3 regions of the Alteromonas sp. LMIT006 genome follow, and region 1 is predicted to be linked to each of the others. Evidence: predicted binding sites of a transcription regulator. Region 1 holds the regulator's gene; each other region holds the start of a gene.
The links. The regulator LexA, encoded in region 1, represses DNA repair genes until DNA is damaged. The targets are predictions, from matches to a motif close to TACTGTATNNNNATACAGTA.

Region 1 (7,579 bases):
CAACGATTTGTAAACCAGGTTGGAATAACTCGGCACGAATGACCATCGCCATCGCACCACCAGTTAAAAACATTATAAAAGAGAACCATAAATACAAAGTACCAATATCTTTGTGGTTCGTGGTGAACAACCAGCGCTTTATGCCTTTAGCAGGACCATGATGATGGTCATCATGGTGCGCATCGTGCTCAAGAGTATCAGTTGCTGTGCTCATTGTGTGCTACTCCTAATTACCATTTGCTACTGCGTGGATGTCTTTGGCTTGAACCACATCCCCAGTGTTGTTACCCCATGCGTTACGCTGGTAAGTAATCACTGCTGCAATTTCAGATAAAGTTAACTGTTTAGAAAATGATTGCATGGCTGTACCCGTGACACCATTTAATAAGATATCGATGTGTTTTGGCTGGTCGTTCAATGCGATGTTACTGCCTTTTATAGCAGGAAATACACCTGGAAGACCTTCACCGTTTGGCATGTGACATGCGGCGCATTTCGCCATGTAGACCTTTTGTCCGTTTTCCATTAATTCATCTAAAGACATATTCATGGCCAACAAACGTTCTTCTTCTGCTTGTGCTTGAGCGATAGCTTCGAGCTTCTCATCGCGCCACATGGCGTAATCATCAGGAGACTTGGCAATAACAACAATTGGCATAAAGCCGTGGTCTTTTCCGCAAAGCTCTGCACACTGTCCGCGATATACACCTGGTTCATTAACCATAGTCCAAGCTTCATTAATAAATCCTGGGTTAGCGTCTTTTTTAACAGCAAAGTCCGGTACCCACCATGAATGAATCACATCATCCGAAGTGATTAAGAAACGGACTTTTTGCCCAGTGGGAATGACGAGAGGACGATCCACTTCTAACAGGTAGTTTTCACCTTTAGCAAACTTGTTATTGATTTGCTCACGCTGAGTGGCAAGGTTTGAGAAGTAGTTGATACCACTGTCCATGTACTTATATTCCCACTTCCACTGCGAACCTGTTACTAATATGGTCAAGTCCGATTCAGAAGTATCTTCCATTGCAATCAAAGTTTGTGCTGCAGGTATCGCCATCAAAACCAAAATAACAAACGGCGCGACTGTCCAAGCGATTTCTACTTTGACACTCTCATGGAAGTTAGCCGGTTTAACGCCTCTTGATTTGCGGTGACGAATAATGGAAACAAACATCACACCAAACACAATTACGGCAATGCCGACGCAGATCCAAAACATCAACATGTGCAAGTCATAAACTTGCTGGCTAATATCTGTAACGCCTTGTCGTAAATTCAAATCGCTTCGCCCCGCACTCTCTGCTGTGTCCGCCAAAATAGGCACACTTGCTAACACAGAACAACATGCGAGGAAAAATTTAGTGAGTTTTTTCACTCAACACCTCCGCCGATTTTTAAGATAAAATTTAAGTTTGTAAATAATAAGAATGGACTTGTAAACTTGAAACCTTTCTTTTGTTAAGTCTATGTTAAATGATGTTTACATGTTGAGCAATATGTTTATTTGAATTAAATTTGAAAAATGATCCTTTTTTGTACACCTTCGCTCAAAAATTAAAAAAAAACCGCAAAACGTTATATTTTGCGGTTTGATATTGATCTATAAAGGTATTTAAAATATTACATCCAGTCGGCTGAGCGAATGACTCCTACTGCAATGCCCTCAATATTGAACGCTTGTTCGGCTAAATCGACGACAATCGGCTTAAAGTCTTCGTTTTCAGCGTGTAAATACACATATTGCCCGGATTTCTCAAGTCGTTTAACTGTCACATCATCTTCAACCCTTGCCACAACAACTTGCCCATTGTGTACATCCTGAGTCTTGTGTACCGCCAAAAGATCGCCATCTAATATGCCAATGTCTTTCATACTCATTCCGCTGACCCGTAATAAGAAATCCGCATTGGGTCGGAAAAGATCAGGATCGACTTGATAGTGGGACTCGACATGTTCTTGCGCCAATAAAGGTTCGCCTGCTGCAACACGTCCTATCAACGGCAAACCGCTCTCTTCGGGTTCGTCCTCCAATGGCACATTCAGCTTGATCCCTCGTGAGGTACCTGACAAAATCTCAATAAATCCTTTCTTGGCGAGCGCCTTGACGTGCTCTTCAGCTGCATTAGGTGACTTAAACCCCAGTTGCCGTGCAATCTCAGCACGAGTGGGAGGCATTCCGGTTTCAAGGATGGATTGCTTTATCAGATCCAAAATCTCTTGCTGGCGTGGCGTAATCGGTCTCATCAGTCACCTGTTCATTAATACAGTTACTGGTAGTATATCCAGTATATTTCAAAATGCAACCTTCTAAGAAACTCATTGCTAGATATGCAGGTTGACCTTGCGTATAATTCTCCCAAATTTAGATATAGGAACCGATTTATGCGCTGGTGGCGTAAACTCTTTGCTTTTTTACTGTATTGGCCAATGCGAGTTCTGGTTAAAGCTCATACCATTCCTGCTCAAGTCCAAGATGAGCTGCATATCGACTCCGAAAAACCGGTTATCTATTTATTACACACTCGGTCCATAGCCGATTTACTTGCACTTGCCTTTTCTGCACGCAAAGTTGGCTTGCCAAGCCCATTAGCAAGTCAAATATTACCGGGGACTGACATTAAGTACCCTAGAGCATTGTTCCTTCATACCACGATGCCAGTGTTTGGCAAAAAACCGCGTAAAACGGATATAGAACGTCAATTTACTGAGCTATTTAATATCCATCGCCAGCATCCTGACATGGATGTTCAATTTGTCCCAGCCTATGTTACTTGGGGGCGTGCGCCAGAAAAAAGCAAGCCAAATTTTAGCGATCTCGTCGTCGATGTTGCCTCACCCAGCTGGGTACGCAAACTATTTATCGTGATGTTTTTGGGACGCGATAACTTCGTTTCCTACTCTAGAGCCGTCTCTTCCAAATTCATGTCCGACCAACATGGTTCAGATGAGCACATCGCCAAAAAGTTATTACGAGTAGCCGCCACCCACTTCCAGCGCAAACGACAAGGACTAACTGGCCCCACGTTACTCGAGCGACAAACCTTACACAGTGCTGTTGTGGGTGCAAAAGCAGTAAAACTTGCGATGCGCGAAGAAGTGCGAAGCAAAAACATCACGCCAATGAAAGCCAAACAACTTGCCCATGATTATTTAGATGAAATCGCCGGAGATTATCGCGAAGGATTAGTGCGTTTTGCAGACCGGATTCTCACTCCAATATGGAACAAGATCTACAATGGGATCAGTGTCAACAACGCGGCCACTGTGCGTGAGCTCGCCCGCAATGGCCATGAAATAGTGTATGTACCCTGTCACCGTTCGCACATGGATTATCTGCTGCTCACCTATGTCATCTATCACGAAGGCTTGGTCACACCCCATATTGCGGCAGGTATCAATCTTAATTTTTGGCCTGCAGGACCGATTTTCCGCAAAGCGGGCGCTTTCTTTTTACGTCGTAGTTTTGCGGGCAACAAACTGTACACAGCCGTGTTCAGAGAATACCTAGAACTGCTCTTTAACAAAGGTTACTCCGTCAAATATTATCCGGAAGGCGGTCGCTCACGCACGGGACGTTTGCTTCCTCCCAAAACCGGTATGCTGGCCATGACGTTGCAAGCCATGCAAAAAGGTATTCAGCGCCCTGTGAGTATTGTGCCGGTTTACATTGGCTATGAAAACGTCATGGAAGTGGGCAGTTATATGAAGGAGCTTCGCGGCAAGGCCAAAAAGAAAGAATCTCCGCTTCAAGTACTGTCCGCCATCAAAAAGCTCCGGAACTATGGTCACGGCTATTTGAATTTTGGTGAGCCCATTTTGTTGAACCAATTCCTCGATGAACACGCTCCAGAATGGTCTTTACCGAACGACGAAACAGACAAAAAACCAAGCTGGTTATCACCCGCCGTCAATCGCCTTGCTGATGATGTCATGTTAGAAATTAATAAGTCAGCGGCAATTAATGGCATGGCATTAACGTCATTGTGCTTGCTTGCTTCTAAAACCTATAAAATGAGTGAAAACGAGTTGCGTCAAGCCATTGCTGATTATCTTGATTTGTTTCGAGCTGTGCCGTTTTCGACCACTGCAACGATCCCAGATGTTGACGCGGACACATTGTTACAAAGCACATTGTCCCTCAAACGTTTTGCAGTAGACAAAGACGATTTTGGCAAAATGATCGCTCCATTGCCTGATAAGGTAGCTGCGTTGACTTATTATCGCAATAATATTATTCACCTTTTTGCGTTACCCAGTCTTATTATGGCGTTGGTATTTAGTGGCGCCGCCACCAGCAAGTCAGCCATCATAAACACTGTCAAAATTGTCTATCCATTATTGCAAAAAGAGTTATTTATCTACCTTAGCTTAGCAAATGCATTGGCCATGACCGAGCGTTTTATTGAACAATTTATTGCACAAGGGTTATTACTGGAAGGCAAACAACTGACCGCACCTAGTGCTTCAAGCCCTGCTTTCCATTCAGCATGGTTACTCTCTCGCGTGATGCAAGATACTTTTCAGCGCTATGCCATCGTCTTGCATGTATTAAGTATTCACAAGCAGATCTCACGCAGCGCCCTGGAAAAAGATGCCCGTAAAATCGCCGAGCGGTTATCGGAGCTGTTTGGGGTAAGTTCACCGGAGTTTTCGGACAAAAATGTCTTTGCTACGTTGATCAACGGATTACGTGAAAATGAATTGGTAACTTCGAACGAGCAAGGCTCCTTGATGCTGAATGAAGCCTCAGAAAACCTGCAAGAATTAGTGGATAAGTTGGTGTGGCCAGAAGTGGTGCAGCATTTGGAGAAGCTGGATTAACACTTAATAACTGGCTTTGCGGTCGCTTTTATACAAGCGCCATGCGAAGCCAGCGCCGAAGCTGTAACTGATATCCTTTTCAAATAATGGACTATCGCGATTCGCCGCACCCTGATTAAAATTAATGATGCCACCGACAAATCCTCTAAGGTTATCCGTTAATTCCAAGGATAACCCCACGGTAAACTTTGACCCTAAATAACCAGAATCTGACTCGTAAAGCGGTCTTTGTTCAGTGACGAACTGAGGTTCGACATCATAAAAAACACTATGCACCCCCTGTGTTGCAAATGTTGCCCCAAGTCGTACGGTCAAAGCGGAGTGAGAGAACCAGCGTCCACGCTGCTGCCAGACCAATTCGGGCTCAAAAACATAGCCGTGATGTTTTAGCTTAGAAAAATCAGTGCTAGAAACTGCACGTGCTTGCAAAATAGCTTTCAGACGTCCTACGCCTCCGCCCTTGTATTGCTTATCTACAACTAGATAAGTTGCTTGTGGACCGACTTCAAAAAACAAATCTAAATCAGGCATACCCTCTCTGATGGATTGATCATCGCTATCCGATGGAAAGGCAAGACCTAAAGACACATCAAATTGCCAGCGATTCGTCTCTTTCACGACAGCTTGTGCTTGACCGTCACCAAAGCGAAATGTATCTCCACGATATATGACATAAGGTATCATCAGAACAACGAGATCAGTCTCAGCGGAAGCCGGATAATCAGGAGAAACACCCGCGCCACCAGCCAACCCCCATTCCCATAAGGGTAGCGCTTCGTCAGGATTTTCAAATCCGGTCAGATCTCGGGCGACATTTTTTTCATCACTCAAAGTAAAAGCTGAGAACAACAAACAGAGTAAATAAACGAAAACTTTCATGTTGTGAGTCACAAGTGGAACTAATAACTCACCTTAACAACGTTGAGTGACATTCTTATGAAGCATTACGCGAATGTTTCAGCATGCAGAGCTATCTGGCCAAAAAGTAACGATACGCCGGATCAGCAGTATGCTCTTGATACGCAAACCCAAGTTCGGCTAAATGCGATTCAAATTCTTGTGAAGCATCATCTGGCAGATTAAAGCCAACCAAGACCAAGCCATCGGCCGCCCCGTGGTTGCGATAATGGAACATGGTAATGTCCCAACGCGCGCCAAGCGTATTGAGGAATTGTAATAATGCACCGGGATACTCGGGAAACTCAAAGCCGAACACTCGCTCATTGATAGCGATTGGGGGCTTGCCGCCGACCATGTGACGCACATGTAATTTGGCTAATTCGTTGTTAGACAAGTCCATCCATTGATAGCCGTGCCCAGTCAATTTGGTCGTGATGGCCTGATACTCTGCCATGCCACCTTTGAGCTTAATCCCAACAAAGACATGTGCCTTGTCCGCACTGGCAAATCGGTAGTTAAACTCAGTAATCAGTATAGAGCCCAAGGTTTCACAAAACGCCTTAAATGCCCCGGTTTCTTCTTTGAGTTCAACGGCTAAGACAGCTTCTTTGCCTTCCCCTAACTCACAGCGTTCTGAGACATAACGCAACGTGTGAAAATTGATATTCGCACCACACAAAATACCTGCGACATTTTTACCTTGATTGTCACTTGCGTATTTACGGATTGCCGCAACCGACATCGCACCCGCAGGCTCGGCAATGACGCGAGTATCATCAAAAATATCTTTAATGGCGGTGCAGATTTCGTCATTGGTCACTGTGACCACATCGTCCAAATACGCCTGGCACAAACGAAAGGTCTCGGTACCGATGGTTTTGACCGCCACACCATCAGCAAAAATACCCACACTGGGTAAAGTTACTGGTTGACCGGCATCAAGTGCCGCTTTAAGGCACGCTGATTCATCGACCTCTACACCGATGACTTTGATAGTTGGATTGAGTTCTTTGAGATAAACGGCCATGCCAGCAGCTAAGCCACCACCACCGACCGCAATGTACACCACCTCTAAATCAGGGCATTGTTCGAGTAACTCACGCGCGACAGTGCCTTGTCCGGCGATGACATCTGGGTCATCAAACGGAGGGATCAACGTCATTCCCAGCTCAGAAGCTAACGTTTTGGCTCTATGGGATGCGGCATCAAAACTGGTTCCGTGCTGGACAATAGTGACATACTCTCCACCAAAGTTGCGCACCGCCTCGACCTTAATGTCTGGGGTAGTCTCCGGCATCACAATGGTGGCTTTAATTTGCTTGCGCTTGGCGGCATACGCCACACCTTGTGCGTGATTACCAGCAGAAGCTGCGATCACCCCAGCATCCAGCTGCGCTTGTGAAAGTTGAGCGATGCGATTGTAAGCGCCGCGAAGTTTAAAAGATTTTACCGGTTGCTGATCTTCACGCTTCAGAAATACCTGCTGTTGAAGGGTTTCTGATAAACGTGTCATCTGCATACAATCAGATTGCACCGCCGCCTCATAGACAGGGGCTAATAAAATCTTTTTTAAATACTCGTTTGCGCTTACTGTCATGTTAGATATCTTCTACCTTACTTGGATCGCGGACCGCGCCTTGGTCAGCACTGGTTGCCAACATCGCGAAAGTACGCAATGCAAGTGATACTTTTCGATCACGATTAACTGGCTTATAAGGACGTTCACGTGCCTCCATTGCCACGCGACGCGCCTCTAACTCGGCATCGGATAACGCAACATTTAAAGTGCGGTTCGGGATATCGATTTCGATCGTATCGCCGTTTTCGACCAATGCCAAGCCACCACCAGAGG
Region 2 (7,579 bases), 160 kb from region 1:
CTCTCTCGTCACAGATGGCATTCACCAGCAGACTGCCCATGGCTCGATAGACTCGATCGATGCTGCGGATCGTCATGGGTCCTATGATGCCATCTTCTTGAATGGCGACTATCCCAGACAAATTACACACACGTTGTAGGATCTTGATGGCTTTTTGCGGACCATGGTTGACGGCCATATCGAATACAACCCCTTGCACTGCTGGATGCAAAAGGTGAATATTAGGTGCCTCGTAATAGAAGCGTTGGTAGATCAGGTGTGCTTGCTTTTGGGTTAATTCACTCACTTGCGCTGGAAGTGATAGCTCAGGTGCTAATTGGGCAATGATCCGCAAAGTATTGGAAGTAATACCATACATGGTGGCGCCACCACGGTCATCACTGTGACCACTGAAACCACCTTCAAAATCTAGAGTGAGGGCTAAAATATCGTTGAATGTCATGCTTGCTACCAGTCCTTTACTCGTTTAAGCATGGTTTAGATTTGTGGTTTATCGTATTTTTGGTAGTTATTTTTATAATCACCAAAACTTATGTGTATAAATACAGTAATCCATCCTAAAAAGTGATGTATTTTTTTGCAGTATTGCGAACAAGTATTGGTTGATAGTGAAGCATTGGATATACACTCTCAAATGCGAGCATTAGGTATGATCAATGATACATTATGTAGTATCACACCAAATTATCCGGTCTGCTTTTAGCTAGCGCTCTCGTCAATGGCTATCACATCAGCGCTTTCTGCTTCGAGCATCGTACTCGCCTCTGATCCTTTAAAAATTTTCTGAATCGAGTCTTTGTGTTTCGCTAATAGGATACTGAGATCCTCTAACTCTTGATCGGCCAGCTTGACACCTTTGGCTTCGATATACTCTGCTAAGTTATCCGCTACATTGAGCATCTTGTCATATTGATCGGCGGCTTTCTTGTCGGTTGTAACCAATTTGTCCACCCCTTTGTGTTGCACTACGTATTGTGTAATGACGGCCATTGGCTGACTCCAGTGATAAATAATAAATAAAAGTATACGCAAACCACTGGATAAATCAACAGTAAATATTTACAAAATCTCACCAATATTATACTGTATATATAAACAGTATTTGTGAGGTGAGCTATGCTACAAGTTATTCCACTTGCCGCGCAAGCAGGTATTGCCGGTTTTGAATCGCCCGCGGCTGAATACAAACAGCTTGGGCTAGATTTAGATGAGCTTTTGATTGAACACCCTTCTGCAACCTTTATTGGTCAAGCAAAAGGCGATTCCATGGTGGGCTATGGGATTTATGATAATGACCTGTTAATTGTCGATCGTGCCGCGGGCAAAGGTTCATTAGATATCATTGTGGCCAATCTCAATGGCGCCTTTGTATGTAAGCTGTTTGATCGCAAGGCGATGGTGCTGTTGTCCGCTGCCGAGTTTCACGAACCATATGTCATTGGCCCCGGTGATACCTTTGAAGAAGAAGGTATTGTCGTGCGCTCGGTGCGCATGCATCGAGCCTCACGCAAAGTCAGTATGAATTTGGGACAAGATTGATGTATGCGCTGGTTGATGCCAATAGCTTCTATGCGTCTGCTGAGAAGGTATTCGATCCGAGTATTCGACAAAAGCCCGTGGTGGTGTTGACCAACAATGACGGGTGTATCTGTGCGATGTGCGAATATGCCAAACAAACTGGCGTCAAGAAGTTTGGGCCATATCATCAGGTCAAAGATATTCTGGCAAGACATGGCTGTGTCATTCGTTCTTCCAATTATGAATTATATGATGACTTGTCGCGTAAGATGATGGGCGTGATTGCTGAGTTTGCGCCACAACAATACGTATATTCGATTGACGAATGCTTTTTGCATTTTGCCGACATGTTGCCAGAGTATGGTTGGGACTACCACGCGCAACTGATCCGCTGGACAGTATGGCGCAATTTGCGTTTGCCGGTGGGGGTTGGTATTGGATCTACACCTACATTGGCTAAGGCCGCCAGTCACGCCGGCAAGAAGATAGATAAGTTCAAAGGTAATTTTATCGCTGTCATTAGCAACCCTGTTGAGCGAGAGTATATTTTGCGTCGTATGGCGGTGGGTGATGTGTGGGGGATAGGTCGTCGCATCAGCGCTAAGTTAGAGCTGATGGGGATCAAGACTGCTTGGGATCTTGCCTGTGCTTCGCCCAAAGCGATGCGCAAACAGTTTTCAGTTGAGGTTGAGCGCACAGTGCGGGAACTCAACGGTGAAGTGTGCATGCATTGGGATGCGATCAAAGCCGTCAAGCAGCAGATATTTTCAACCCGAGCGTTTGGTGAGAAGGTGACGGATTTGAACAGTTTACGCCAATCTTTGTGTTTACATGCCGAGCATGTAGGGGTCAAGGTCAGGGCTCAAGGCTCTGCAGTCAAAGCGTTAAGGATCTTCGCACATTCCAACCCATTTAGTCGTGACGAATATTATAAAAAAGCGATTGAGCACAGGTTTGCGGTGCCTACGTCTGACACCTTGCAGTTGGTTGGGGTGGCTAGTGCGGCGGCGGAGCAGATTTTTCGTCCAGGGATCATTTTTCACAAGTCCGGCTTGGGAGCAACAGAATTGATTCAGCAGGAATTTGTCCAAGAAGATCTATTCAATGAAGCAGAAGACAGCCCACAGTTGATGACGTGTTTAGATCGGATTAATCAACGTTATGGTAAGTATACGTTGGGGATGGCGGCCAAAGGAATTGTGCCCAAATGGCGTATGCGCAGACAATATTTATCCCCACAATACACAACCAACTGGGCCGATATACCTAAGATTCAGTGTCAGTAATTTTTATATGCTCTACAAACTATTTTGTTGCTGATGCGTAAAGAAATATATTACTTACTAAAATAGAACAATACATTGTTGCCACTCGGTATTATTTTTGATTTAGATGACACGTTGGTGCACTCGGCCTTAGATTTTGCGCGAATGCGTCAAGACATACATTGCCCTGAAGGCGAAGATATCCTTGGCTACGTGGAGCGCTTACGCCAAAGTGACAGCGAGGTGGCAGAGATGGCCGATGCCATCATTATGCAACACGAAATTGTCGAAGCGCAGACTTCCCACTGGATCAATGGTGCTCAAGCGTTTGTTGAGGCGTTGCATGAGCAAGACATTCCAACCGCTATTGTGACGCGTAATTGCCGTGAAGCAACAGCGGTCAAACTACAACGTAACCAGATTCCAATCAAAACGGTAATCACGCGAGAAGATGCTCCTGCCAAACCCGATCCCACCGCACTTCTCAATATTGCTAAGCAGTGGAATATTGCACCTAATCAGATTGCGTATGTTGGAGATTATTTATATGACATCCAAGTGGCACACAATGCCGGTATGCAAGCTTGGTCTTTTGGCTATCAAACTGAAGATTATCCAATCGCACGATATTTTGAGTGTTATCATACTATTTATAAAGAGTTATTTACCTTTTAAATTCAATCAAGTCCTCCTAACACTTGCACTTGCTTGGTATCAGTATCGCCTTTGAGCAATTTTCGCAAAGCATCTTGAATGAGAGTGCGCATACCATCAGTTCTAGCTTGTTCAGCTAATTCGTGTGCGGATACTTTGCGGTAGACCATCGCTCGTAGAGCAGGCGTCATACTCAAAAGCTCATGCACGCCGGTGCGACCTTTGTAGCCGGTATCACCGCAAGCATCACAGCCTTTGGCTCGATAAAGAGTGACGTCATCCTGCAAATCTAACTCTTGCAGATACTTATCCCCGTATTGACGCACGATGAACTCGCGTTCAGTTTCCGAGGCCGTATAATGCTCTTTGCATTCTGGACATAAGGTACGGATTAAACGCTGCGCTAAAATACCAACACATGCATCGGAAAAGTTAACCGGGTCTAAGCCGAGATCGAGTAAACGAGTGATGGTTTCTGGGGCCGAATTGGTGTGCAAAGTCGATAAAACTAAGTGCCCCGTTAATGACGCTTCAATACCTGCATGAGCGGTCTCTTTGTCACGCATCTCACCAATCAAAATAATATCAGGATCGGCGCGCAAAAACGCTCGGAGTGCTGTGGCAAAAGTAAAATTAATTTTTGGCGCAATTTGTACCTGTTGTAAACCTGGTTGGGTAATTTCGACGGGATCTTCTGCGGTCCATATTTTTTTATCAGGAGTATTAAGATGTCCCAAAATAGCATGCAAAGTAGTGGTTTTACCTGAGCCTGTCGGTCCCACAACCAACAAAATACCATGAGGTTTTAAAATCATCTGATGTAGCATTCGCATATTGCTAGGGACGATGTTCATTTTGGATAAAGGCATTGCGCCAGCAGTCGCAAGGATCCGCATAACCACTCCTTCACCTGCTACTGTCGGGATTGTGGCAACACGCACCTCAACAAGACGCCCCGATAATTTGAACGCTAATTTACCGTCTTGAGGAATGCGTTTCTCGGCAATATTAAGATTAGCCATGATTTTGATGCGCGCAATGACGGCATTATGATGCGAGGCAGGGAGGTTATTCAAATCACGACATACCCCATCAACGCGCATTCTAACTCTAGTGGGTCCGTTTTTTTCTGGATCAATGTGGATATCTGAGGCGTTTAACCGTTTCGCATCATGTAAAATACGACTCACTAAGCGAACAATTGCAGGGGCATCATCCGAAAGCTCATCAATCTGTTCGTCGTCTTCATCAGTACTCGTGGATATTTCATCTAAAATTTCATCCATATTACCGGGGGCAGTTGTGGTGCTATTTTCGCCTAAATATTGCAAGATATGTTGGGGTAAGCCGACGGCAATTTCGGGCTGAGTCAAATTCAATGCTTGACCTACTTCCATGATCAGACTGGCATTATTTGGATCAGCCATCAAGATAGTAGGTTTTGCATGAACATCAGCCAAAATAACGACTAAATTGAGTTTAAGATAAGATAAATTGAGCATGTGCTCGTTGTGGTAGATATGATATTGATCAGGGTTATACGTTATAAAAGGCACCTGGTAATGTAATGATAGAGCGGAACCCAAGTCAGATTGCTTTATTCGATGCTCACTCATCAGTTTCTGGCACGCTAGCAATGAATTATTTTTATAGCGAGGTTCACAATACAGCTCTTGCAATGCCTTACGAGAAATGAGTGCTCGATGCAGTAAATCATCCCATGGACGCAAAGTTCCCCCAAGTTCATAGCAGAAATGTTGACCCAGAAGCTCAGCTAACATTTGCCCTAAGAACAAGTCAGTTTCGGCAAACATGGTGTCGCGTTTGTTGATCAATTGTAATACACCGAGTAAAACATCCGCATGGACGATAGGAATACAAAGCATATTGTGAGTAACAAACTGGTTTTGCTTATCGTATTGTTCAGCAAAAGAAAGCCGAGGATGGATCTGTTTTAGGGCGTCCGAATCTCTTGGATCCGGTACCAACAGTGATTGCTTGGAGAGAGCAACATACCCAGCGATAGATTGTGGAGTGATCGGTACTTCAATCTTAACGGTCTGACTACCACTTTTAAATTTGGCAACCAAATCTTGTTGTTGCCGCCGGCGCTGATAAATCGTTACACGGTTACAGGCAAACAGACCCAAAATAACAGGTTGCAAATGTGAGAACCCATCCACAAGCGACGCATGTTGCTTTATTATAGTATGAATGCTAGAAAAATCTTGTGTTCCCGCAACCCAAGTCATGCACACCTAATGTAAGAAATAACGTAAAACGTAGTCTAAACATAGTGCATAACGACAAAAACACATAAAAACCACCATAAATCAGACCGAATGGTCAGTTTTTTGCACAAAGACTTGCATTCATGATAAACACGAGTATAATTCGCGCCCACATGTCAGTTGACTGTAAGGTTAATAGGCAGCTAAACAGGTCTAATTATTTGGTTAGTTGCTCGGTTCACTAGAGCCCTATTAACAACAAACAAAGGTTTCAATTGGAAACCCATAGTTTATTCGCACATCGTTTCTCCCAATAGAGAATGGGACGAAATGGTGATTTTTTTTGTTCTTTCGATTGGAGCTAAATCGATGCCAAATCAAAGAATTCGCATTCGTTTAAAAGCGTTCGACCACAAGTTGATTGATCAATCAACTTCAGAGATCGTTGAAACGGCGAAACGTACAGGTGCTCAGGTAAGCGGTCCTATCCCTTTACCAACTCGCAAAGAGCGTTATACGGTTCTTATCTCTCCGCACGTTAACAAAGACGCGCGTGATCAATATGAAATCCGTACGCACAAGCGTTTAGTGGACATCATCGAACCAACTGACAAAACAGTTGATGCGTTGATGAGATTGGACTTGGCTGCCGGTGTTGATGTTCAAATCAGCCTGGGCTAAATAGAAGAGGGTTATAACAATGGCGATTGGTCTAGTCGGTCGTAAAGTCGGTATGACACGCATCTTTACTGAAGATGGCGTATCCATTCCGGTGACCGTTATCGAAGCGACCCCAAACCGCATCACTCAGTTACGTACTGATGAGACTGACGGTTATCGTGCACTACAAGTAACGGCTGGCGATAAGAAAGCCAACCGCGTCAACAAAGCTGAAGCAGGTCACTTTGCTAAAGCTGGCGTGGAAGCAGGTCGTGGCTTGTGGGAATTCCGCCTTGCAGAAGGTGAAGGCGAAGGTCTTGAAGTCGGCAGTGAAATCACTGTTGAACTATTTAACGAGACGAGCAAAGTAGATATTGCGGGTACCTCTAAAGGTAAAGGTTTTGCCGGTGCAATCAAACGTTGGAACTTCAGTTCTCAGCGTATGACTCACGGTAACTCACTCTCTCACCGTGCGCCTGGTTCAATTGGTCAAAACCAATCACCAGGTAAAGTATTTAAAGGCAAAAAAATGGCTGGTCAAATGGGCAACAAGCGCGTGACTACCATGTCTTTAGAATTGGTGAAAGTGGATGTTGAGAACAACCTTTTATTAGTTAAAGGTGCCGTTCCTGGCGCGACTGGCGGCGATGTTATCGTGCGTCCAGCAGTTAAAGCGTAACGTCGAGGAGTATACTGATGGAATTAACATTAAAAGACGCTAACGGCGCTCTTGAAGTATCAGAAGCTACCTTTGGACGTGAGTTCAACGAAGCGTTAGTACATCAAGTAGTCGTAGCATACAGTGCTGGTGCGCGTCAGGGCTCTAAAGCTCAAAAGACTCGCTCTGAAGTACGCGGTGGTGGTAAGAAGCCATGGCGTCAAAAAGGTACAGGTCGTGCACGTGCTGGTACTATCCGTAGCCCAATCTGGGTTGGCGGTGGCCGCGCATTCGCTGCTAAGCCTCGTAACTTTGAGCAAAAAGTTAACAAAAAGATGTATCGTGGCGCGATCAAGAGCATCTTATCTGAATTAGTACGTCAAGAGCGTTTGATCGTAGTTGAAAGCTTTGGTGTAGAAGCACCAAAAACCAAAGAGCTTTTAAACAAATTAAACGGCTTGAACCTTAACGATGTGTTAATCGTGACTAGCGAAGTCGATGAGAACTTGTTCTTGGCTTCTCGCAACTTATACAAAGTTGACGTTCGTGATGTACAAGGTATTGATCCTGTAAGCCTAATCGCTTTTGAAAAC
Region 3 (7,579 bases), 600 kb from region 1:
CGAGTGGTAGCGTGTCAAAACGCATTGATTCGGTCTATGCTGAATGGAGCAATAGTATACGCAAAAGGGGATTTTAAGACAATCAAAAAAGGTTATTTTTGCCGTAATGTTTTGAGTAAATACAATAACTCATGTGCTTGTTTTGGCGACAGTTCATCCGGATCAGTGTTGTCCAACGCATCAAACAGCGCAGAATCAGTTTGATCGAGCGGTAACTGAAGTGGCTCTGTAACTGCTTTTGCCGGTGATCCAGTCGGTAATGGATGCGTGTTATTTGTGGTCTCAAGTTCATGTAATTTTGAACGCGCAGCACTAATGACGTTGTCCGGTAAACCAGCGAGCTTAGCGACTTGAAGGCCGTAGCTTTTGCTCGCAGCACCGTGTTTGACATTGTGCATAAACTTAATGCTGTCATTGTGTTCAATGGCCGTCAGATGGACATTTTCCATCCCTTGGGTATTGCTTGCGAGTTCTGTTAGCTCAAAATAATGCGTCGCAAAAAGCGTCATTGCATGAATGTTATGATGTAAAAAGTCCGCACACGCCCAAGCTAGGGACAATCCGTCATAAGTAGAAGTACCCCGGCCTATTTCGTCCATCAGAACCAAACTGTACTCGGTGGCATTATTCAAAATGGTTGCGGTTTCCGTCATTTCCACCATAAATGTCGAGCGACCAGAGGCCAGATCATCAGCGGCACCAATACGCGTAAAAATTTGATCTACAGGTCCTATTTCACACGCTTTTGCGGGTACAAAACAGCCAATGTGCGCCATGAGTACGATTAATGCTGTTTGCCTCATGTACGTCGATTTACCGCCCATGTTGGGTCCGGTAATCAGAAGCATGGATTGCGTTTCATCGATTGTAAGCGGGTTGGCAATAAACGGGGAGGCCAGAACCTCTTCAACGACAATGTGACGCCCATCTTGGTATGCAATACCACGCTTGTCAGATAGGATGGGGCGGCTCAATTGTTTATTTTGCACAAGATGCGCAAAACCCAACAATACATCTAATTCGGCAAGTGCTTGAGCGGTAGTTGTGAGGGCGTTTAACTTGGGTAGCAAGGCATCAAACAGTGCATCGTAGAGTTGTTTTTCTAGGGCAAGTGCATTGGCTTGGCTATTGAGAACTTTTTCTTCGTGGGCTTTGAGTTCCTCAATGATAAAACGCTCGTTGTTTTTGAGTGTTTGCCTGCGTATGTAGTGACTTGGCGCAAGATGCGCTTGACCTTTACTGATTTCAATAAAAAATCCATGTACCTTGTTATAACCAACTTTGAGCGTACTGATACCTGTGGCGTGTTTTTCTCGAGCTTCAAGTTCACTCAAATAATCAGTAGCGCCTTTAGACAGCGCGCGTAACTCGTCTAATTTGGCATTGTAACCATCTGCAATGACACCGCCGTCACGAATAACCACAGGTGGATTGTCACAGATCGCTTGGTTGAGCAAATCGGCAAAATCAGGATAAGTACCGATTTGTTGAGTTAATGCCGTCAGTTTAGGTGCTGAAAATTGAGATAAAGTGATATGTAATAAAGGCAGTTCATTAAAACACGCCTGTAATTTGGCAAAATCGCGAGGACGCGCACTGCGCAAAGCTAATCGAGCCAAAATGCGTTGTATATCACCGATGCTGTCGAGGTGTTGCGTGAGTTCACTCAACTCGCTTGCGCTTAACTCAGCTACAGCATCATAGCGTTGGTTGAGTCGAAAATGGTCGCGAATTGGCCGCTGGATCCACTGTTGTAAAAGACGTGACCCCATTGCGGTTTGACAACTGTCCAATACAGAAAATAAAGTATTCTCGATGCCGCCACTCAAATTTCGAGTGAGCTCCAAATTGCGCCGAGTAGCAGCATCCAGTTGTACTGTATCTTGCGGTTTGTCTAACATCAGTTTGTTGATATGAGGCAAAGCACAGCGCTGGGTATCTTTAATATACTGCAAAATACAACCCGCGCACGTTAGTGAAAAATGTCCCTCTGGGATCCCAAATCCGCTTAAATCTCTAGTGCCAAATTGTTGTGTAAGCAAGTGCAGAGCAGAGTCTAAATCAAATTCCCACCCGGGACGACGCCGTAAACCGCTGTACGATTGCAGTATCGATTCGAATGCGAATTGCTCAGGATATAAAATCTCTACGGGTCTCAAGCGTTCCAACTCAGCGACTAAACGTTGTTCTGAGCATACTTCAGATAAAGTAAATTCACCGGTACTCAGCGCAAGACTGGCAAGGCCAAATTGCGTTTTACCTCGAGTCTGGTGAGCAAACACTGCAGCTATGAGTGTGTGTTGCTTGGCGTTGAGAAGCGCATCATCGGTCACGGTACCTGGGGTAACAATGCGTTGTACTTGTCGTTCAACGGGACCTTTACTAGTGGCGGGGTCGCCAATTTGTTCACAAATCGCCACGGCTTCACCCATCTCGACTAATCGCGCAAGATAACCTTCTACCGCGTGATAAGGTACACCCGCCATTGGAATAGGGGCACCATTGGCTTTGCCACGAGCGGTTAAAGTCAGATCGATGAGCTTAGCTGCGCGAACCGCATCGTCGTAAAACAACTCATAAAAATCCCCCATACGATAAAACAAAAGCTCTTCAGGGTGCTCTGCTTTAATAGCTAGGTATTGTTGCATCATTGGGGTATGGGTGGTTTTCAATTGACTCACTTTTGGCTTTTGTTATAAGTTGTGACGACTGTTTAGTTAATTAAAGCATACTAAAAAAATGTGGTGCAATCTAAAAGAAAATACAAAATATCAGCTTGAGGCCATCGCGCGCCACTGCAATGCTCAGAAATTGACCATTAGCTGCGCAGAGTCATGTACAGGGGGTGGCTTGGCCTTCTATTTGACGGAACTGCCCGGTGCCTCAGCATGGTTTGAACAAAGTTTTGTGACGTATGCAAATAGTGCTAAAGAAATTTTGGTTGGTGTACCCGAAGTAACTTTAGAAGAGCATGGTGCAGTGTCAAAACAAACAGTTAAGGCAATGGCACAAGGCTTAGTGTCTCGTTATGGTTGTGATCTGGGTATTGGTATCAGCGGTATTGCAGGACCGAGTGGTGGCACACCTGACAAACCTGTTGGCTTGGTGTGGTTTGGTTTATGTTATCGAGGAAAGCTGATAACTGATTCACAAGTCTTTGCCGGCGGGCGCAGTGAGGTAAGAATGGCAGCCATTGAACACGCCATTACACTGATCGCAAACACACTGATTACGTAAACAGTTATAAAGGACAGCTGACAAGGGGCGTCAATCCATCTAATATGTGTTGCATAAAGATACACATAGGAATGCATGTATATAAATACAGTAAAAAAACTTGAACTGTATAATCATACAGTATTATAATCCGAATCACTAAGTAGATAACAACGCTTTTACAGCGAATATTATTAAGAATATTAAGGTTGAGTCACTATGTCAGACGATAACAAAGCACGCGCCCTATCCGCCGCCCTAGGTCAGATTGAGAAGCAATTCGGCAAGGGTTCCATTATGAAGCTAGGTGACAACCAAGCGATGGACATTGAATCCGTCTCAACTGGTTCACTCACCATTGATATCGCATTAGGTATAGGCGGCTTGCCTTGTGGTCGTATCGTTGAAATCTACGGCCCAGAGTCATCAGGTAAGACGACATTGACGTTGCAAGTTATTGCTGAGGCACAGAAAGTGGGCAAAACGTGTGCCTTCGTGGATGCGGAACATGCTCTGGATCCCATCTATGCAGAGAAGCTTGGCGTAAATATTGATGAGTTATTGGTATCACAGCCAGACACTGGGGAACAAGCATTAGAGATCACAGACATGCTCGTGCGCTCTGGTGCAGTGGATGTGGTGATTGTGGACTCAGTTGCAGCGTTGACACCAAAAGCCGAAATTGAAGGTGACATGGGGGATTCTCACGTCGGTCTTCAAGCTCGTTTAATGTCTCAAGCTTTGCGAAAACTGACGGCCAACATCAAGCGCTCAAATACATTGTGTATCTTCATTAACCAAATTCGTATGAAAATTGGTGTGATGTTTGGTAACCCTGAAACCACTACTGGCGGTAATGCACTGAAATTCTATTCATCGGTTCGTTTAGATATTCGTCGCATTGGTGCTATTAAAGAAGGCGATGAAGTGGTTGGTAACGAAACTCGAGTCAAAGTGGTGAAGAACAAAGTAGCTCCGCCATTTAAGCAAGCTGAATTCCAAATTTTATATGGTCAAGGGATCAGTAAAGAAGCCGAATTGATCGATTTAGGCGTCCAGCAGAAGTTGGTCGAAAAAGCGGGGGCATGGTATAGCTACAATGGTAACCGCATCGGTCAAGGTAAGGCCAACGTGACACGGTTCTTAAAAGAAAACCCAGCTATATCTGCTGAGATAGAAGAGAAAATCCGCGCAGAGCTGTTGTGTAAGGCCAAGCCAGTTGAAGAAGAGACTGAAGACGCCGAATAAGTCACGTAGGATAAAAAGAGCCCGAGTTTTACTCGGGCTTTTTAGTATGAAGTCGATTAAGCATCTTTAAATACACACCAACATACCACTAATTGCCCAACAACAAATAGTCAAAAAACATTCATTTATGATAATATGCTGCATGTTTTTAAAGTGGATAGAGTAACTGATTGTTGGACGTGTTAATTGCCCAGTCATTAACCTGTGTAAAACAAGATAGGGTGTTATTTTCTGACCTGGATGTGATTTTACGTGCAGGGGAACTCGTCCATCTGACCGGACCTAATGGGGCTGGCAAAACAAGTCTATTGAGAATTCTAGCAGGCCTAGCCTATCCAGAAACTGGCTCAGTGCACATTAATAGTGCCGATACTTATGATGTTCCGTTGCTGTACCTTGGGCATAAACTCGCGCAAAATAAACACTTATCTGCCATAGAAAACCTTACTTATTGGGCAGCATTGCAGCGAGTGAATCCTTCCGTAGAGTCGCTTTACAACATTTTGGCTCAATATCAATTAGTTGGCTTAGAAGATTTGCCCACCGGACAACTTTCTGCAGGCCAACAACGCAGGGTGTCACTCGCGCGAACGGAGTTAGTGCAAGCGCCATTATGGGTCTTAGATGAACCATATACGTCGCTGGATGTGACAGGTGTTGCATTTATTCAGGCGCGTGTAGACGAATACGTCTCTCATGGAGGTTGTGTCATTATGACTTCTCATCAAGCATTATCATCATCCCATCAGGTCAGAGAACTGGCATTGGAGTATCAAATATGAGTCCGTTGTACAGTGTTATCCATCGTGATATCACTCTTGCAATGAGACAGAAAGCGGATATTTTTCAACCGCTTACCTTTTTTGTGTTAGTTCTTACCTTATTTCCAATCGCCGTGGGTCCGGCACCTGAAACGTTACAAAAAATTGGCCCTGGAGTCATTTGGGTAGCTGCGATTTTATCTGCGTTGTTGGGTATGGAGCGATTATTCCGCGATGATTTTAACGATGGTGTGTTAGAGCAGATGCAGCTGTCTAACTTGAGCTTGTCATGGATTATGTTCGCCAAAGTCATGACTCATTGGTTACTTACTATTGTGCCATTGATCCTGATATCACCGTTATTGGCGTTGTTCTTAAATCTGACCATGCCAATGTACTGGGCACTCCTTGCAACGTTATTATTAGGTACGCCGATTTTGTCTTTGCTGGGATCTATTGCGGTTGCGTTGACCGTGGGGTTACAAAAAGGCGGGATTTTATTATCTTTGATCATAATTCCTGTATTTATCCCTTTACTGATTTTCGCCACTTCTGCGGTAGACACGGCCTTATTTGGATTAAATTATTTACCACAACTTGCTATTATTGCGGCAATGTTGTGTATCGCTATGGCATTGACGCCCATGGCGATGAGTTATGCGATTAGAGTGAGTCATCAATAATGTTTGTCTGGTTACATCCTTATGCAAAAACAGAGCGAGCTTATGCTCTATGCAATACGCTTATGCCATATTTTTTATCTGCTGCGGTTTTAGGACTCAGCGTCGGTCTGGTATGGGGGATGCTATTTGCGCCTTCCGATTATCAACAAGGTGACTCGTTTCGCATTATCTATATTCATGTGCCATCAGCAATTTTGTCTATGGGTACCTATGTGGCGATGGCGATTGCTGGATTAGTTGGCCTAGTGTGGCAGTGGAAAACCGCTTACATGAGTATGATTGCGATGGCTCCAGTGGGGGCATTAATGTGTTTCATATCTTTATTTACTGGTGCTGCGTGGGGTAAACCAATGTGGGGGACTTGGTGGATCTGGGATGCAAGACTCACCTCTCAGCTTATTTTATTGTTCTTATATTTTGGCGTTATGGCGTTGTACTATGCCTTCAATGACCGTCATCAAGCAGGCAAGGCTGCTGCAGTTATTGCCTTAATCGGTGTGATAAATATCCCTATCATTCATTACTCTGTCGAATGGTGGAATACCCTACACCAAGGCTCGACCATCACCAAAATAGGAAAACCTTCTATTGCCCCGTCTATGAAATGGCCATTACTTGTATCAATTACTGGATTTATGGGATTAATTGGTACCTTGACTCTAATGCAGCTCAAAAATGTGATCATTGAGCGAGAACTGCATCGTCCTTGGGTTAAGCAACTATTAAGTCAGCAGGAGACAAAATAATGGCATTTGATAGTTTTGCTGATTTTATTGCAATGGGTGGCTATGGCTTCTTTGTGTGGCTATCTTATGGTGTCAGTTTTTTGAGTATCGTGCTTTATATCGTTTATGTGAAACGTCAAAAAAGACAGTTAACGCAACATGTTGTTGCACAGCAAGCTCGCGAGGCGAGAATTGCGGCAGCAAAGCAATTACAGGAAAAGTAACATGAACCCTAGACGTCAACAACGCTTAATCACTGTCTCTGCAATAGGGGTTTTGTTAGCGGGTGCGATTGGGTTAATGCTCTATGCATTAAGCAACAATATTGATTTATTTTATACACCATCAGAGGTCATTAATGGTAAGGACGGTCAAAAACCCCAAATTGGCCAACGCTTGCGCATTGGTGGAATGGTGGTTGAAGGTTCGGTTGCGCGCAATCAAGAATCTTTAGCGGTAGAGTTTGATTTGGTCGATACAGGACCTCTGGTAACGGTGAGTTACAATGGAATTTTGCCTGACTTGTTTCGAGAAGGTCAGGGCATTGTGGCAACCGGCGTGTTGCAAGCGGGTAACTTGATCATTGCCGATGAAGTCCTCGCTAAGCACGATGAAGAATACATGCCGCCAGAGTTAGCTGAGCAAATGAAAGGCATCAAGCACGTTAAGCCATCTGCAGCAGGTTATTGAGCATGTTTTCTGAAATTGGAAATCTAGCCAGTGTGCTGGCGATGTTGATGGCGTTGAGCTTAGCTGTTTACCCAATGTGGGGCAGTTTCTCAGGACAAAAATGGATGATTGCAAGTGCCAAACCTCTTGCCTATGGCGTGTTGTTTTTTACTTTGATTGCCTACGTTTGCTTAACTCAAGCCTTTCTCAATGACGATTTTTCCATCGCATATGTTGCTAATCACTCCAATAGTATGTTGCCTTGGTACTACAAAGT

Region 2: the regulator LexA is predicted to act here: its motif matches at 1,082-1,101, upstream of NLG07_RS01895 (S24 family peptidase).
Region 3: the regulator LexA is predicted to act here: its motif matches at 3,341-3,360, upstream of recA (recombinase RecA).

What each region holds. Positions count from the first base shown of each region.
Region 1 is NZ_CP101291.1:550,570-558,148, forward strand. It holds gene ctaD (cytochrome c oxidase subunit I) at 1-214, opposite strand, end outside; gene coxB (cytochrome c oxidase subunit II) at 227-1,342, opposite strand; gene lexA (transcriptional repressor LexA) at 1,627-2,250, opposite strand; gene plsB (glycerol-3-phosphate 1-O-acyltransferase PlsB) at 2,389-4,827, shown strand; gene NLG07_RS02585 (MipA/OmpV family protein) at 4,831-5,706, opposite strand; gene ilvA (threonine ammonia-lyase, biosynthetic) at 5,798-7,324, opposite strand; gene ilvD (dihydroxy-acid dehydratase) at 7,326-7,579, opposite strand, start outside.
Region 2 is NZ_CP101291.1:395,184-402,762, reverse strand. It holds gene NLG07_RS01905 (glycoside hydrolase family 108 protein) at 1-442, opposite strand, end outside; gene NLG07_RS01900 (YebG family protein) at 700-990, opposite strand; gene NLG07_RS01895 (S24 family peptidase) at 1,117-1,539, shown strand; gene NLG07_RS01890 (Y-family DNA polymerase) at 1,539-2,804, shown strand; gene NLG07_RS01885 (HAD family hydrolase) at 2,883-3,458, shown strand; gene NLG07_RS01880 (GspE/PulE family protein) at 3,461-5,689, opposite strand; gene rpsJ (30S ribosomal protein S10) at 6,038-6,349, shown strand; gene rplC (50S ribosomal protein L3) at 6,369-7,007, shown strand; gene rplD (50S ribosomal protein L4) at 7,025-7,579, shown strand, end outside.
Region 3 is NZ_CP101291.1:2,487,890-2,495,468, reverse strand. It holds gene mutS (DNA mismatch repair protein MutS) at 93-2,651, opposite strand; gene NLG07_RS11675 (CinA family protein) at 2,740-3,237, shown strand; gene recA (recombinase RecA) at 3,436-4,464, shown strand; gene ccmA (cytochrome c biogenesis heme-transporting ATPase CcmA) at 4,644-5,246, shown strand; gene ccmB (heme exporter protein CcmB) at 5,243-5,908, shown strand; gene NLG07_RS11655 (heme ABC transporter permease) at 5,908-6,654, shown strand; gene ccmD (heme exporter protein CcmD) at 6,654-6,857, shown strand; gene ccmE (cytochrome c maturation protein CcmE) at 6,859-7,323, shown strand; gene NLG07_RS11640 (heme lyase CcmF/NrfE family subunit) at 7,326-7,579, shown strand, end outside.